Regions from separate parts of the Alteribacillus bidgolensis genome, predicted to be linked through region 3. Evidence: riboswitches for the same ligand, from Rfam matches in the RefSeq annotation. Region 3 holds a riboswitch; each other region holds the start of a gene.
The links. A riboswitch is a leader RNA that binds a small molecule or an ion and turns the genes downstream of it on or off. The one in region 3 is predicted to bind cobalamin.
Positions count from the first base shown of each region.

Region 1 (5,200 bases), 1.4 Mb from region 3:
GCAGCAGCTTTACTCGGTATTCAGGGAGCTTTTTGGATGTTGATGCTTCCAATAGTCATAATGAGTATTCTTATATGGTTTTGGACGCCGGAAACACCAAAAACCGGAGAGACAAACACGATATTAGGTTCTTTGGAAGTGTTGAAATATAAAAACAGCTGGGTTCTTTCATTATTTTATTTTGTTACATTTGGAGCTTTTGTAGCTTTTGGGATTTATCTGCCTACTTTGCTAATGGACTTATACAATATAACAGCCGTTGACGCAGGGGTAAGAGCAGGCGGATTTGTTGTGCTTGCCACACTGGCTCGGCCGCTTGGCGGAAATTTAGCAGACAAATTAGGGGCAGGCAAGATATTAACCATCGTATTTCTTGGAATCATTGCCGGCGCTCTTGGAATAAGTTTTAGCATGACGAGTCTTGTCGTTATGACCATTCCTTGTTTGCTGGTAGCTTTTATGACAGGAATTGGGAATGGCGCAGTGTTTAAGCTTGTCCCGCAGTTGTTCCCTAAGGCAACTGGTGCCGTTACTGGGATCGTCGGGGCAGCTGGTGGCTTAGGAGGTTTTTTTCCTCCAATTTTACTTGGTACCGTGAAAGATTTTACAGGTAGTTATGTATGGGGGTTCATTTTTCTATCTATTGTCGCTTTTACTTGTTTCATTATAAATAAAACATATTATGATCGAAATAAAAAATTAAACATAAAAGCAGCTCGGACCTAATAAATATCGTGAGGCTGTCTCAAAAGGTTAGTATAAGGAAAATCATCTAGCAGCTGGGATAGGCGAGACTCCTGCTGGGAAATAGGGCAGTGTGAAGCCCCCTCAGTGAAGGGTTTACTCACGAGGAGGCTAAACCGCCGCCCTTGTGCCCTAAGGGTGAAAGCGAGTATATTCCAGTTGCGTTTGCTGAGAACTGACTTATGGGAAAGCTCCCTTTCCAAGCAGAATGTATACGTTCCATTGTCAGATATACGGCAGACTTTCTCTCATTCATTTACAGACGATACTGCATTATGTACTATAAAATTAGTTATTTCAACTATTGATAATAGAAAAAAGAAATTGTTTTAACAACGTTTTATAAAGAGAGGGTAATACATGCCTAAAAAGAAACTTAAGCTCAACCGTTTCTTTGCCCAGTTAACCGACGAGAACAAAGAGCTGCTGCTAGCCAATGGGACAAGTCAAATAGTAAAGTCTAAGAAAGTGTTATTTACAGAGGGAGAAGACCCTGAATATGTATATTTAATACGTTCTGGTATTGTCCGTTTAAGCAAAATGACGGTAGAGGGAAAAGAATTTTCTGTCCACCTTAAACAAAAAGATGAATTAGTCGGAGAAGTAGGCTTATTTAATGAAATGGCTATTAGCGTTACAGCGACAGTAGAAGAAGAGGCTGAGTTAATACGATTTGACCGGAAGACCTTAGAAAAAATATTTAGAGAGAATGGGGATATTGCTGTGGCATTTATGAAATGGTTTGCCAGCCACACGCAGTCGACTCAATCTAAATTCCGTGATTTACTGCTTTGCGGCAAAAAAGGAGGGTTGTATTCCACATTAATCCGTTTTGGTAATTCTTATGGAGTAGAGCATGACCATGGTACTTTTATTGAAGTAGAGCTGACGAATCAAGATCTAGCAAATTATATAGGGACAACCAGAGAAGGTGTCAATCGGATGATGAATGAATTAAAAAAAGAAAGGGTTATTGATTACGAAGATAATCATATTTTACTGCTTGATATTGCTTATTTAAAAGATTATTTACAGTGCGGGGAGTGTCCTGTAGAAATCTGCACAATATAAATCAGAAAAGCTAGATGAGCGAATCATTTAGCTTCTCCTTTTCTTTTTAGATAAACTCACCGGTTGCTTCCACATGAAGAAACTTTCCGTTCACTCTTTTTTCACCCAATGCAGTTAATAAAGTACAATAGGTTATTATACACTCGCTATTAACAAATGTTTCTTGATAATCTAGTAAAATTCCCCGCCAAGCACCTGCTTTGCTCTTTACTTCCACTTTCTGACCTTTCATCGATTTATACTTCGCATGTAAAAGAAAGGCCTTCCAATTTTTCCATTCGTGAAATAAATACGCTTTTTGTCCATTTTCTAAATACCCCATGAACGCTTTCGTATCATCCATATCAGCTTGAAGATGGTGAGCCAATAGAAATATTGCTTCTCTAATCAGCTGATAGTCATTCATAGAAAGGTTTTCAGAGAAAGTAATGGTGATTTTTGAGAAAGCAGAAATGATATTCCCTGTTACTTCTGTATTGGTGGATTCTAGTATACTTTTTAAGACATAGTTCTGTTTATTTTTATAAAAATGTGCATCATAAAACGCATTGTCAATCTCTTTTATCCCTTTATTTGGAAAGGTGAGGGCAACTTCAAGCATAGTTAACCTCCTTAACTGTTTAATTTAACAAAAGTCTAACAACAAATATTGATTCTATCTGTGATTTGCATCACAAAAGATTCTGGCAAGAGTGCTTGCATTCATTTGAAAAACATGGTAAAGTGAATTTACTTAAGTTTGTTCATGCTTCTTAAAGTTAGAAAAAGGGATAACCTATTTCGTCTTACCGCAGAGTAGAACAAGATTTAAGAATAAATGTTGTGTGTTTTAAACGCACAAGGAGGAAATGGAACATGGAACAAGGTACAGTAAAATGGTTTAATGCAGAAAAAGGATTTGGATTTATTGAACGTGAAGGTGCTGACGATGTATTCGTACACTTCTCTGCTATTCAAGACGAAGGGTTTAAAACTTTAGAAGAAGGACAAAGCGTTTCTTTTGACATTGTGGACGGTCAACGCGGACCACAAGCAGCTAACGTACAAAAATAATACACCCAAGCATATATATTTGAACATCTGCACGGATACAAACCACCAAAACTTTATTTGGTGGTTTTATTTTTGAATACCACTTTAGAGTCTGCTGAAAAATGAGACAAAGAGTGAAATTAGATTGACAATGATAGAAATTTATTCTAGTCTGTTTTTTATAGACTATATTTATAACCATAAAAAACTGCATATTGGAAAAAGGTGAAAACAGCCTATGAAACTGTTTTCTTAATAGGGAAGTCCGGTGAAAAACCGGCGCGGTCCCGCCACTGTAACTGGGTTGTCTGCTTGCTAAACCACTTTCGGCGTCATAAACCGGGGGGAAGGATAAGCTGATGAATACCAGGAGCCAGGAGACCTGCCTTTTTCAACAACACCGTTTAACCTACGGGCCATAGGGAGGTGTTAAAGTGCGTGGGTTTTCACTGCTCTGTTTGACCGCAGGAGCAACCTATTAATCTCGTGAATACTAAGCATCTTTAACATTCTCCATGAATGTTAAAGATGCTTTTTTATGTTTCATAAACTTTCACTAATTCTAAAATGAAAGGATGATATGTATGACAGCCGGAAAGATATTCGTAGTTGGCTTTGGTCCAGGTGATGAAGCCCATATGACACACCGGGCAAAAGAAGCAATTGTAGACTCTGATAGTGTCATTGGCTACAAAACGTATATGGATCTTGTCAGCCACTTAATACAAGGGAAAGAGTTAGTGCGGACAGGGATGACAGAAGAAGTAAGCAGAGCCCAAGAAGCTGTCAAGCAAGCCGAAAACGGAAAAAAAGTCTCGGTTATATCGAGTGGAGATGCTGGGTTATACGGGATGGCTGGTCTTGTTTACGAAGTGTTAATTGAAAAAGGCTGGAAAGAGGATGAAGGGATTAGTGTCGAAATTATACCTGGTGTTTCAGCAATTAATTCTTGTGCTTCCCTTCTAGGTGCTCCGGTGATGCATGATGCTTGTACTATCAGCCTCAGCGACCACCTAACTCCTTGGGAACTCATTATGACAAGAGTAGAAGCAGCAGCAAAAGCGGATTTTATTATCGCTCTTTATAATCCGAAAAGCGGTAAACGAACACGCCAAATAGAAGAAACGCAGCGGATTTTATTAGAACACCGTGACCCGAAAACGCCAGTAGGCCTTGTGAAAAGCGCTTTTCGAGAAAGACAGCATATTGTTATGACGGACCTTGAACATATGCTTGAGTATGAAATTGGAATGCTGACGACGGTCATTATCGGAAATAATTCTACATTTTACTATGATGGAAAAATGATCACTCCGCGAGGATATCAACGGAAATATACATTAGGAGAAGAAAAACAGCCTTTAAAGCCAGCTCAGCGCTTGAAACGTGAAGCGGAACCTTGGGCGATGCATGGCGGAAAAGACGAGGAAGCTAATTCATCCGTATCACCAAAAAAACTAACGTCCCTGAACTCAGTTGAACTAGCTGAGGAAGCCCTTTCCGCTGTAATGGGGAAAGCTCCTGAAAAGCCCGCAAATGAAAGTCCTATTTTTAAACAAACGGCTGTTTTTGAATTTGCTGTTTCTCCAGGCGTATGGAATAAAAAAGTGAATGCAAAGCAGCTTGCTTTCTTAGCAGAGGTAATTGGTGAAAAGGGGGAAGTTTCCTATACAACCAGCCACTATTTACAGGTGTCTCTAGAAACGGATGAGCCGCAGACGATTACAAGAAAGCTTGAGCAGGACGGGTGGCTGATTTCTCCTGTTGGAGATGTCATACATGTGAAAGCATGTGATTTTTGTGACGGTGAAAAGAAAGACGGTATCCCATATGCAGAAGAATTACAAGAAAAATTGGGAGGTTTAAAAGTTCCAAAGGTAATGAATATAGGATTTAATGGCTGCGGAATGGCATGTTATGGTGCGGTCACAGATGATATTGGGATCATTTACCGAAGAGGTGCGTTTGACTTATTTCTAGGCGCAAAAACAACCGGACGAAATGCTCATACCGGCCAGCCCGTAGCAGAAGGTCTTTCACCAGATAAACTAGTGGAAACGATGGTAAACGTCATTGAAGAATACAGAGAAAAAGGGCTGCCAAACGAAAGGTTTCACAAGTTTTTTAAACGTATACAAAATATTCAAGGTTTCCAATATCAAAAGATGCCGGAACCTGTAAAAGTGGACAATCCATGCGAATAGAGGGAGGAAGCTAATGAAGGCTGTACTTTTTATTGGCCACGGAAGCCGTAAACGAGAAGGAAACGAGAATATATTATCGTTTGTAGAGAAAGTAAAACAGACCATAGACGTACCAATTGTTGAAACGGGGTTTCTAGAGTTTGCAGCGC
Region 1 covers NZ_KZ614149.1:795,879-801,078, forward strand. The annotation lists gene CEF16_RS04105 (MFS transporter) at 1-726, shown strand, start outside; gene CEF16_RS04110 (Crp/Fnr family transcriptional regulator) at 1,105-1,815, shown strand; gene CEF16_RS04115 (hypothetical protein) at 1,862-2,416, opposite strand; gene CEF16_RS04120 (cold-shock protein) at 2,671-2,868, shown strand; cobalamin riboswitch at 3,054-3,251, shown strand; gene cobJ (precorrin-3B C(17)-methyltransferase) at 3,432-5,051, shown strand; gene CEF16_RS04130 (sirohydrochlorin chelatase) at 5,065-5,200, shown strand, end outside.
Region 1: linked by a shared signal. The riboswitch ahead of cobJ (precorrin-3B C(17)-methyltransferase) and the one ahead of CEF16_RS10945 (ABC transporter substrate-binding protein) in region 3 are both predicted to bind cobalamin.

Region 2 (5,200 bases), 1.6 Mb from region 3:
GCACTTGGCGGTTTAATTTTTGCAATGATTTGGGCACAAATTGCATGGACAAGGTTTTGGGGCTGGGACCCGAAGGAAGTTTGGGCATTAATTACTTTTCTTTTTTATGCTGCTTATTTACACCTTCGATTATCTCAAGGGTGGCACGGCGAACGATCCGCCTGGCTTTGTGTAATAGGGTTTGTTATTATAATGTTTAACTTAATATTTGTTAACCTCGTCATAGCTGGTTTGCATTCCTATGCTTGATGAATATTGGAATAGCTGTTCCTGGAAAGTAATGCATGGGACAGCTGTTTTGTAAGTTTAAAAAACGAACATCAGGGGGATTGAAAAATGGCAGATGAAGCAAAAGTACTAGTCGTAGATGATGAAGAACGTATTCGCAGATTATTAAAAATGTATCTTGAAAGAGAAGATTATACTGTAGAAGAAGCAGAAAACGGGGAAGAAGCACTTGATTTAGCAATGAATAAAGATTATGACGTCATATTACTCGATTTAATGATGCCTGGTATAGATGGGATAGAGGTTTGTCAAGAGTTAAGAAAGTCAAAAGCTACACCAATTATTATGCTTACAGCAAAGGGCGAAGAATCAAACAGGGTTCAAGGATTTGAAGTCGGCACGGATGATTATATTGTAAAACCCTTTAGTCCAAGAGAAGTCATACTACGGGTGAAGGCTCTTCTTAGACGCTCTTCATCTACAAAGTTTCTTCAAACAGAAACACAGGCAAAGGATGTCCTGGTATTTCCTCATTTAACAATAGATAACGATGCTCATAGAGTAACAGCTAACAATGAAATCATTAGTTTGACACCAAAAGAATATGAATTACTGTTATATCTTGCCCAAGCTCCTGATAAAGTATTTTCGAGAGAGCAGCTGCTAAAAGATGTCTGGAACTATGATTTCTTTGGAGATTTGAGAACCGTAGATACTCATATCAAGCGATTGAGAGAAAAGTTAAGTAAAGTATCACAAGAAGCTGCTGATATGATTTCAACAGTATGGGGAGTTGGCTATAAATTTGAGGCAGTGAACGAGTAATGCTTTGGAGAAGCGTCGTTGGTAAACTATGGATCACGATATTACTATTAGTTCTTGTTGTTCTTTTAATACTAACCGTCTTGCTGCTGCAATTTTTTGAAAGGTTTCATATTACAGAAGCAGAAGAACAATTGACGAATCATGCAAATGTTATCGTTTCTGTATTAGAAGAGTATGACAATCCGTCTGAAGCGCTTAATACAGTGGAAAAAATTGCAGATTCGTATGATACGACTGTAGTTGTTTTTCAAAATGGAGAGGAATGGGAATCTTCCAATCCGGAAACAAAAATTCATCTGCCGCTATCCTTGTTTAAAGAAGACGAAAGGTTATCTCTTGATAGTGCTGACGAATCAGTTATAACTCATGGTGATTTTCCTGTATATGAAAATGGAGAAGAAATTCATAATGAGATTTTTGTGGTAGGGATGCCGTTTGAAACAACAGACGGAGAAGCAGGGTCATTATATCTTTATCAATCGCTGTCTATTATTGAAGATACAACCGGAGAAACAAAACAAATTATTTTATTATCTGCTGGAATAGCCATTATTTTAACGACAGTATTTGCTTTTTTTCTTTCTACTAGAATTACTGCACCTCTTCGTAAAATGCGCGAACTTGCGTTAGAAGTAGCAAAAGGAAATTTTGAAACAAAAGTTCCGATTTTAACAAATGATGAAATCGGTCAATTAGGTAACGCCTTTAATAAAATGAGGCGGGAATTAAACCAAAATATAACTGCTTTAAATCAAGAAAAAGAACAATTGAGCAGAATTCTAAGCAGTATGGCTGACGGAGTTATTACAATGGACAGAAAAGGGACAATAGTAGTGACTAATCCGCCGGCAGACCGTTTTTTACAGTCATATCAATATGAACACTATCATGAATTAAACAATGAAAAAGAGCTGCTTCCAAAAGAAGTTAAAAAATTGTTTCAAAGGGTTGTGGCGTTAGAACAAGAACAAATGATAGAAATGGACGTACAAGGCCGAAGTTACGTTGTACTAATGACACCGCTCTATGATAAACAATTTGTACGAGGTATTGTGGCGGTCATACGGGATATGACAGAAGAAAGGCAGCATGATAAACTTCGTAAAGATTTCATAGCTAACGTTTCACATGAGCTGCGCACCCCGATTTCTATGCTCCAAGGCTACAGCGAGGCAATTATCGATGATATTGCTGCTAGTGAAGAAGATAAAAAAGAAATCGGCCGTATTATTTATGATGAGTCTATGAGAATGGGCAGGTTGGTTAATGAACTTCTAGACCTGGCACGCATGGAGGCAGGTCATATACAACTAGAAAAACAGTGGATTCATATACCATCATTCAGCGAAAGAATTCATAAAAAATTCCAAGGTTTAGCTAAAGAGGCAGAGGTAGAATTGAAATTAATGCAATGTAATGAATTTGAACAAGCATATATAGACCCAGACCGTGTGGAACAAGTGATGACAAACCTTATTCATAACGCTATACGCCATACCAGTGTTCACGGCTATGTGAAGATGATGATTAATAATTCCGCTAACGGAATTACAGTAGAAATAAAAGATAGTGGTTCAGGAATACCAGAAGAAGACTTGCCGTATGTATTTGAGCGTTTTTATAAAGCAGATAAAGCAAGAACGAGAGGAAAAGGCGGCACGGGGTTAGGGCTTGCTATCGCTAAAAATATTGTCGAAGCTCATAGCGGTGAAATAACTGTTCACAGTAAGCTGCATGAAGGGACGACATTTCATTTTTATATTCCAAGAGAAAAAGATAAGGAATAAGAAATGCTTTAACATTTGGAGGAAACTCTATGAAATCATGGTTTGAAGAACATTTTCAAGAAGATTACCTGCGTATTTATGACCATAGAGACGAAGAAAAAGCAGCAAATGAACTAACTCATATTATGAAATATCTACCGCTTGAAAGAGGGATGAAAGCGATAGATTTATGCTGCGGAAACGGCAGACATGCAAGGTGGCTGGCAAGAAAAGGGCTGCATGTAACCGGTATAGATTTGTCACCAGCTCTATTAAAAAAAGCCATCGATTTAACCTCAGGCCTTCCCGTTCATTATCAGAGAGCAGATATTAGGGATGTGCCTTTGCTGCAGGAGTTTGACGCTGCCTTTAACTTGTTTACGAGTTTTGGATATTTTTCGGATGATGCAGAAAATGAACTTGTATTTACTCGAGCAGCAGAAGCATTGAAAAGCGGGGGCTGGTTTTGTTTCGATTATTTAAACCCTGCTTATGTTAAAAATACACTCGTTCCAAAAGATGAATCCATGAAAGATGGTCTGCACGTTATCCAAGAACGTGAAATCTCACCAGAGTTTGTTTTTAAGCGAATTACAATAAAAGAAGACGACACAAAAAGAGAATATCAGGAAAGTGTTAAGTTATACGAACAGGCGGCTTTAAAAAAAATGCTTGAAAGAAACGATTTTAACGTTTTGCACCTGTTTGGAGATTATGATGCTTCTTCTTATCATAGTGAGAATTCACCTAGACAAATTTTCATATGTCAAAAAAATTAATTAAAAATATATTTCATATGAAGTTTTTTTATGTATAATTAAAAAAGACTGTAAAATAAAATAAACGTATGCTAAAGGTCATACATGAAAATGTATGTTAAAAGGGAAGCCCGGTGTAAATCCGGCACGGTCCCGCCACTGTAATCGCACATTTGAATTTGTTCTTTATGCCACTGTCTAAAAGATGGACGGGAAGGCGAACATTTTCGCGTAAGTCAGGAGACCTGCCTTTAGCACGGTGATGAACCTTCGAGGAAAAGGTGCGGCCGAATGACTGATCTGTGCTGGTTACAGTAACATCAAGAACATTCCGCTCTCCTCTTCGAAGGGGAGTTTTTTTAGTATCCAATTACATATATACAAGGGGGAAATATTATGAAAAGGTGGATAGGATTCATTTTTACTTCTTTTAGTATTTTATTTTTGTCAGCTTGCGGGACGAGTGAAGAAAGTTCTTCTTCTGATATGAACGAAGAAAATGAACAAGAAGAGCAATCAGCTGGAGAATTTCCGATCGAGGTAACAGATGGCAGAGGTGAAGAAGTAAGTATTGATGAAAAGCCTGAGCGTATCGTTAGTCTTGTTCCAAGTAATACAGAAATAGCATTCGCACTAGGGCTAGGTGATGAAATCGTTGGGGTAACAGATTATTGCAATTACCCAGAAGAAGCAACAGAAAAGCAAAGTGTCGGAGATATGGATTTTGATGTGGAAACTCTTCTTTCTTTAGAGCCGGACCTCGTTTTAGCTCACGCTTCTTCGGCTCATGGTTCAGAAGAAGGCTTAAAGCAGATAGAAGAAGCTGGTATTGATGTATTAATCGTAAATGACGCTTCTTCATTTGAAGATGCGTATGGTTCCATCGAAATGATTGCACAAGCTACCGGAACAGAAGAAGAAGCAGAAACGATTATTTCAGATATGAAAGAGGATATCATAGAAATTGAAGAACAGGCAGAAAGTATAACGGAGGATGAGCGCAAAACGGTTTGGGTAGAAATACAGCCGCCTCCTGAAATCTTTACTACGGGACAAGGAACTTTTATAAATGAAATGCTCGAAACGATTAATGCAGAAAACGCAGCTGGAGAGGAAGAAGGCTGGATTCAATATAGTGAAGAAGAGGCAGTTGCGCTTAATCCAGAGGTTATTATAACCACGTACGGACATTATGTAGATGATCCATCAGCTGAAATCAAAGAAAGAGCTGGATGGGAACAGGTGCCTGCTATTGAAAACGATGATATTCATGATATAGACAATGATACTGTAAGTCGTCCTGGTCCGCGGCTGACTGAAGGTACTGAACAATTAGCTGAGCTGGTATATCCAGATGAATTCTCAAACTAGTAAAGCGATCCTTTGTTATTTAATCGGGGCAGTATTTCTTTTCGTTTGTATTAGCATTGGTATTTCAGCGGGCAGTTTATCGATTCCTTTTCTAACGAGTGCGGAAGTTTTATGGCGTTCGCTATGGAATTTGGATATGCCTGTCACAATAAACGAAACACATGCAACGATTATATGGAATATACGGCTGCCGCGCGTATTATTAGCTGCTCTAGTTGGCTCATCTCTAGCTTTAGCTGGAGCGGCATTTCA
Region 2 covers NZ_KZ614149.1:569,109-574,308, forward strand. The annotation lists gene ccsA (cytochrome c biogenesis protein CcsA) at 1-249, shown strand, start outside; gene CEF16_RS03050 (response regulator transcription factor) at 337-1,053, shown strand; gene CEF16_RS03055 (ATP-binding protein) at 1,053-2,840, shown strand; gene CEF16_RS03060 (class I SAM-dependent methyltransferase) at 2,870-3,598, shown strand; cobalamin riboswitch at 3,657-3,844, shown strand; gene CEF16_RS03065 (ABC transporter substrate-binding protein) at 3,974-4,948, shown strand; gene CEF16_RS03070 (FecCD family ABC transporter permease) at 4,932-5,200, shown strand, end outside.
Region 2: linked by a shared signal. The riboswitch ahead of CEF16_RS03065 (ABC transporter substrate-binding protein) and the one ahead of CEF16_RS10945 (ABC transporter substrate-binding protein) in region 3 are both predicted to bind cobalamin.

Region 3 (5,200 bases):
CTTGCCTCAAATGGACAGATATACCTTGGTCCAATAGTTCATTTTGTATAATTTCCCCCATAACCGTCAGCTCTGGCCGCTGTGGAAAGGTAAGCATAGTCAATTCAACAGTCTCCCCTTCTTTTTCCCACAAGCCTGATTCGTTTTTATTCCAATCAGATTTTTTCATGATTTCTTCTATGGATTGTGTTTCTTCTTCTGCCACTTCTCCAAATGGCAGAACGTCAGCAAACGGGCTATTGGCCGCTGTTCCTTTCCCCATCATGACTGACTGCACAATATCCTCTTTTGGAATCGAAGCATTGACGGCCTTTCGATGAGACAAATCCTTAAAAAACGGTGACTTCAGGTTATACAGCATCATGTGAGTACGAAGCGATGGCGTGGTTAACACTTCTATATCATCGTCGTTTTCTAATACCGGGAGATTATCTATCGGAATATCGGTGGCTGCATGTACTTCGCCGGATTGCAAGGCCATTAACCGCGTTTCTCCCTCTGAAATAAAACGAATTTCAATTTCGGATAGCAGTGCCTGCTTTCCCCAGTATTCGTCAAATCGCTCGACAATCAGTGACTCATCCTGATGAAACTCTTTTACCTGGAAAGCACCAGTAAGCGACGGAGAGGTAGTATCGTCTTTCATCGTAGAAACATCAGCAATGATGGTGGAGGGGTCAGCTAGATGCGGGATTAAAGCAGCGTTCGGCTCTTTTGTCACCATCTTCAGCGTATTATCATCCACCACTTCGATCGTTTCTAACTGAAGCAAATCGACCGTTTTTTGGTTGATGTCTAACGAGCGTTCCAGGGAAGCCTTCACGTTTTCGGCGTTCATTTTCTTTCCGTTATGGAAGGTGACGTTTTCTTGCAATTCGAAAATCCACGTGTTTTCATCTTCCTGTTCCCAATCTTTTGCCAGCCACGGCGACGGCTCAAGATTTTCATCTAATCGTACAAGGGTTTCAGCAATACCAGCCCTCATGACTTCCCAGCTTTCCCTTCCGTGAGGGTCCAGGTTTGCCGGGCTCCATGTAAACGCCACAGTAAACCTCTCATCATTCGTTGCTGCCTTTTCATTAGAGCCGTTTTTTTCCTCAGAAACAGAATCGTTTTGGCAAGCCGTCATAAACAGAAGGCTAATCACAATAAAAATAAAATTCCATGCATTTTTCATAATTTGCTCCTTTTTAGACCAACAAAAAAAGCATTTCAACCGTCGATAAAGAGGTCAGAAATGCTTGTCATTAATATAGGCACAATTCCGTTGCGGATCACTCGTTTTCCAGCAAACTCAGTGCTTTCGCATCCTAACCACCTCCCTATTGTCCCGTAGGTCTAACAGTGATGTTAAAATAGGCAGGTCTCCTGACTTAGGGCATGTCCTTTCAAACCTTCCCAGGCAGCATACCCAGTGGTGTTTTGAAAGGAATCAGCAGCTGTAGCTGACACCCCATACAGTGGCGGGTCCGTGTCGGATTCTAACCGACTTCCCTTTTAAGTAGATTCAGCGAGTTTCGCTTTCTCCAGCACCTATTTTCTTTCACTATTCAGTTGAAAAACTATAAATCTGAAATTCACCTTAACATAAGAATAGCTTTTCACGTATTTAATGTCAATCTATTCCTCCAATAATCCAAAAGAGTTGTGACGTAAAAATATATAGACATCACCGGCTTTAGCGTCATTCTAATATAGACCCTTACATTCGGAAGTTAGTAGTTCCTATCTCAAAGAACGACTCTCACCTTATCTAGTTTTTCAGCCGTGCGGTATATCCGTTGGCATACCTTTTCTTGCCGAATGGCTTCAGCCTCCGTTCTGCCGGATCCATCTGTGCTTCATACCCTCAGCGCATGAAGGAGTATTGACGAGACGGTTTTAGAAAACAATGTATTCTGGTAAAATTCCTGCTTTTAACGCTAGAAAGTATTTATAAAAGAACTTGTCGCGCGCCCTATTCATGAATAATGGAAGGTTTACCTCATTTCATTCCATTCCTTTTTTTATTCTCCCATTACTGTTAGTATAAATGTAAAGAAAAGCAACAAGTCCAAATAAAATACCTCCTAACAAGAAAAACGGTTCAACAATAATTAATAGTAACGGAACTGGTTCTACTTGCAGCATGCTTTGAATAGCTCCTATACCCCCACGCAGGCCCAATACTACACACGCAATCCATGCTAAAGTGAGCAACAACCAAGATGGAAACTTTCTTCCCCATGCTTGAACAAGTGCAAGAGCAATAAAAGCAGCAATAAAACATAGCACTATTGTCATTAGATTAATCACAAATAACTCTTCACTCATCGTCCTCCCTTCAAATCCTGCAGTGCCCCCTGCAGCCCAGTAAATGTGAACTAATCCGAAAAGAGTCGACCAAGCAAACGCTGCAAATCCAGTAAAAAATAACCATTTTTTTGATTTACTTTGAGGACGACTATCATTATTCTTTTTAATTGTAATAACTCCTTTCATAAACAACATAAAATTTATCAAAAAATGGTATACCACAACTTTTGAAAGTTTCAGAACAATCACAACAGAAATTTCACTTCAATTTTTTATTATTAATCTCTTTTTTTAATCCAAACTTACTTTTAACAGCAAAAAAAGAAGGAGTCTCCTTTAAAAAAACAACAATTCGAAAGTTCCTTTTCCCAATTTATCTTATTCGGAATTCTGTACGCGGAGAATCTCATGGAATTTTTCCTATAACCTGCTTTAACGTCACTACTATAAGAAAGAAGCTAACAATCACTAAAAAGAGCCATGAACTCACCTTTTCTAGATGAACGAGACTCCATGCATCAGTTTGATTTGGATATTCCCAAGCTCCAAAGAATGTTGCTATATTTCCAGCTATCCATATTAGAAAAACTCGACTTACCGCCAAGTCCTTATGGTGGAAGTCGTAGTTTTGCTTATACTTTGATCCTTTAGCAAAATTAAATTTTCCTAAAGAATAAAAAATCCGATGAGCACAAAGGGGCGAGCGGCATACGGTAACGAGTTCCTTCAATTTCGTATGTGAGCCATGATTGCCAAAAGACGAGAATAACAAGTCCAGATAACCACTAACGAAAGTCAATCCAATAATGGTGGTAAAAAAATTCAAATGAATTGCAGCTCCAAGAGGTACAACCACCAAAGGCAAACATGATAGGGCCTGCTCCCAACCAAAACCAACGAGTTGTTTTAAGCTCTCATGATTTAAGCCTCCAAAGTTTTTCTTTATTAATTTTGGGTTTCTTCATCACTTCGGTATTCTAAAATATCACCGGGTTGACATTCTAAAGCTTGACAAATCGCCTCTAAAGTTGATAATCGAATCGCCTTTGCCTTTCCATTTTTCAATATAGACAGGTTAGCCATTGTTATTCCAACTCTCTCCGAAAGTTCTGTTACGCTCATTTTCCTTTTAGCTAACATCACATCAATATTGATTATAATCGCCATTGTTTTCACCTCAGACTATTAAGTCATTTTCTGATTTTATATCAATCGCTTCTTGTAAAAGCCTTTGAAGAACAGCAGCAAAGACAGCTATAACCACCGAAGCAAAAATTGGAATCATTCCGATTATCACAAGACCTGGGGCATCGTCTAACTGTGCAAAGATATAGAAGAAAGGCAAACCTGCCACATACAAACCGCTGATTATGATTGCACAGTATTTTATTTTCTTTAAAGCTCTTACAGAAATATTAGAGAACGCTTTGTTCTTATCAATATAGCTTAGAAGTCGGAACGCCTGATACAACGCAACGAAAAACGGTATCACTGATACATACATAATGATTAAAATGGGATATAGTATATGGGCATAATCTGGATTTATTGGGTTATTCGCTAACCAAGGTAAGCCAAATATACATAAAGCAAGAACTGGAGTTCCAATTAGAAAAACAGCCAATCTTAAAAAGAGTGTTGACCCTTGTTTCATAAAAAGCACCTCACTTAGAATATTTTCAACTTGATTTTATATTTAAATTTATCGTTTTGCAATAAAAAGTTATTGCATTTAATTATATTATTGTTGTAATAGAATTATCCTTTTAAGTTATAGAGCAGTTCTTTGAGGAATGCTTTTTTTCTACTTTAGGAATGTTTAACTTTGTTAAAGGTTCAAAGTATAAGCAAAATACGACTGAATTCTTGTGTGGTCAATGCTACATCTTTTCAGTTTATCTTTATTTGACGCGACAATTTGTTGATAGAAAATCTTTGGGTAGGTATTTTATACCATCCTGAAAAATATTTAAATATTACTTGACAGGAATATTCCTTACATGGAATAATTTATTCAACAACAAGGTGCGACATAGATTAAGTGAAAAACTCGGAGGTGATATTCTTAATATAACAACAAGAAAAATACACATGTTAGGAGAGAATTCACCATGAATGTACAAACATTTAGTGCACTAGCAGAACCCAATCGTCTTGCTATCGTCGATCTTCTTCTTGACGAACCGCTTCCAGTAGGGGAAATTGCGGAGAAGCTAAACCTAAACCAACCCCAAACTTCGAAGCACCTTCGCGTTTTAAGCGAAGCTGGTCTTGTCGAGGTTCAGCCGATAACTAATCGTCGAATATATAAGCTAAGACCAGAACCGTTTCAAGAGTTGGATAAGTGGCTTGACTCCTACCGTCGAGTGTGGGAAGCGCGGATGGATCGGTTGGACGATTATCTCAATGTATTACAAGGAAAAAAACCACTTAATTAATGATTAGATAGTGAAAACCTACGGAAATTTCGCAAAGTTGTTTCTATGAATTGTATGGCGGCTAATAAAAATAAAAACATCAAGTTCAGAGACATAATAGTCTCCTTCCTCTAAGAGTATTCAACTTTGACGATGGTGAAGATAACAACTTTGCTGTACTAGAAAAAATAAATGATAAACGGAGAAAGATTATACAATGGGATGGAGGAGTTAAAATGTCAATCAACGAATTAAAATCTAGAGTAGAGAACGATCAGGTGCTGGTACTGGAGCGTATTTTCGATGCACCGCGCGATCTCGTTTTCAAAATGTTTAAAGAACCTGAGCATCTCAAGCATTGGTGGGGACCTATTGGCTGGGAACTTCCAGTTTGCCACATTGATTTTCGACCGGGCGGTACATGGCATTTCTGTATGAAGTGTATGGACCGGAATCAAGGAGAATATTATGGTATGGAGTCTTGGGGG
Region 3 covers NZ_KZ614149.1:2,194,459-2,199,658, forward strand. The annotation lists gene CEF16_RS10945 (ABC transporter substrate-binding protein) at 1-1,177, opposite strand, end outside; cobalamin riboswitch at 1,342-1,552, opposite strand; gene CEF16_RS10950 (DUF3995 domain-containing protein) at 1,990-2,502, opposite strand; partial or broken gene CEF16_RS23270 (DUF817 family protein) at 2,702-3,154, opposite strand; gene CEF16_RS10965 (helix-turn-helix domain-containing protein) at 3,241-3,462, opposite strand; gene CEF16_RS10970 (DUF2975 domain-containing protein) at 3,473-3,949, opposite strand; gene CEF16_RS10975 (ArsR/SmtB family transcription factor) at 4,407-4,733, shown strand; gene CEF16_RS10980 (SRPBCC domain-containing protein) at 4,949-5,200, shown strand, end outside.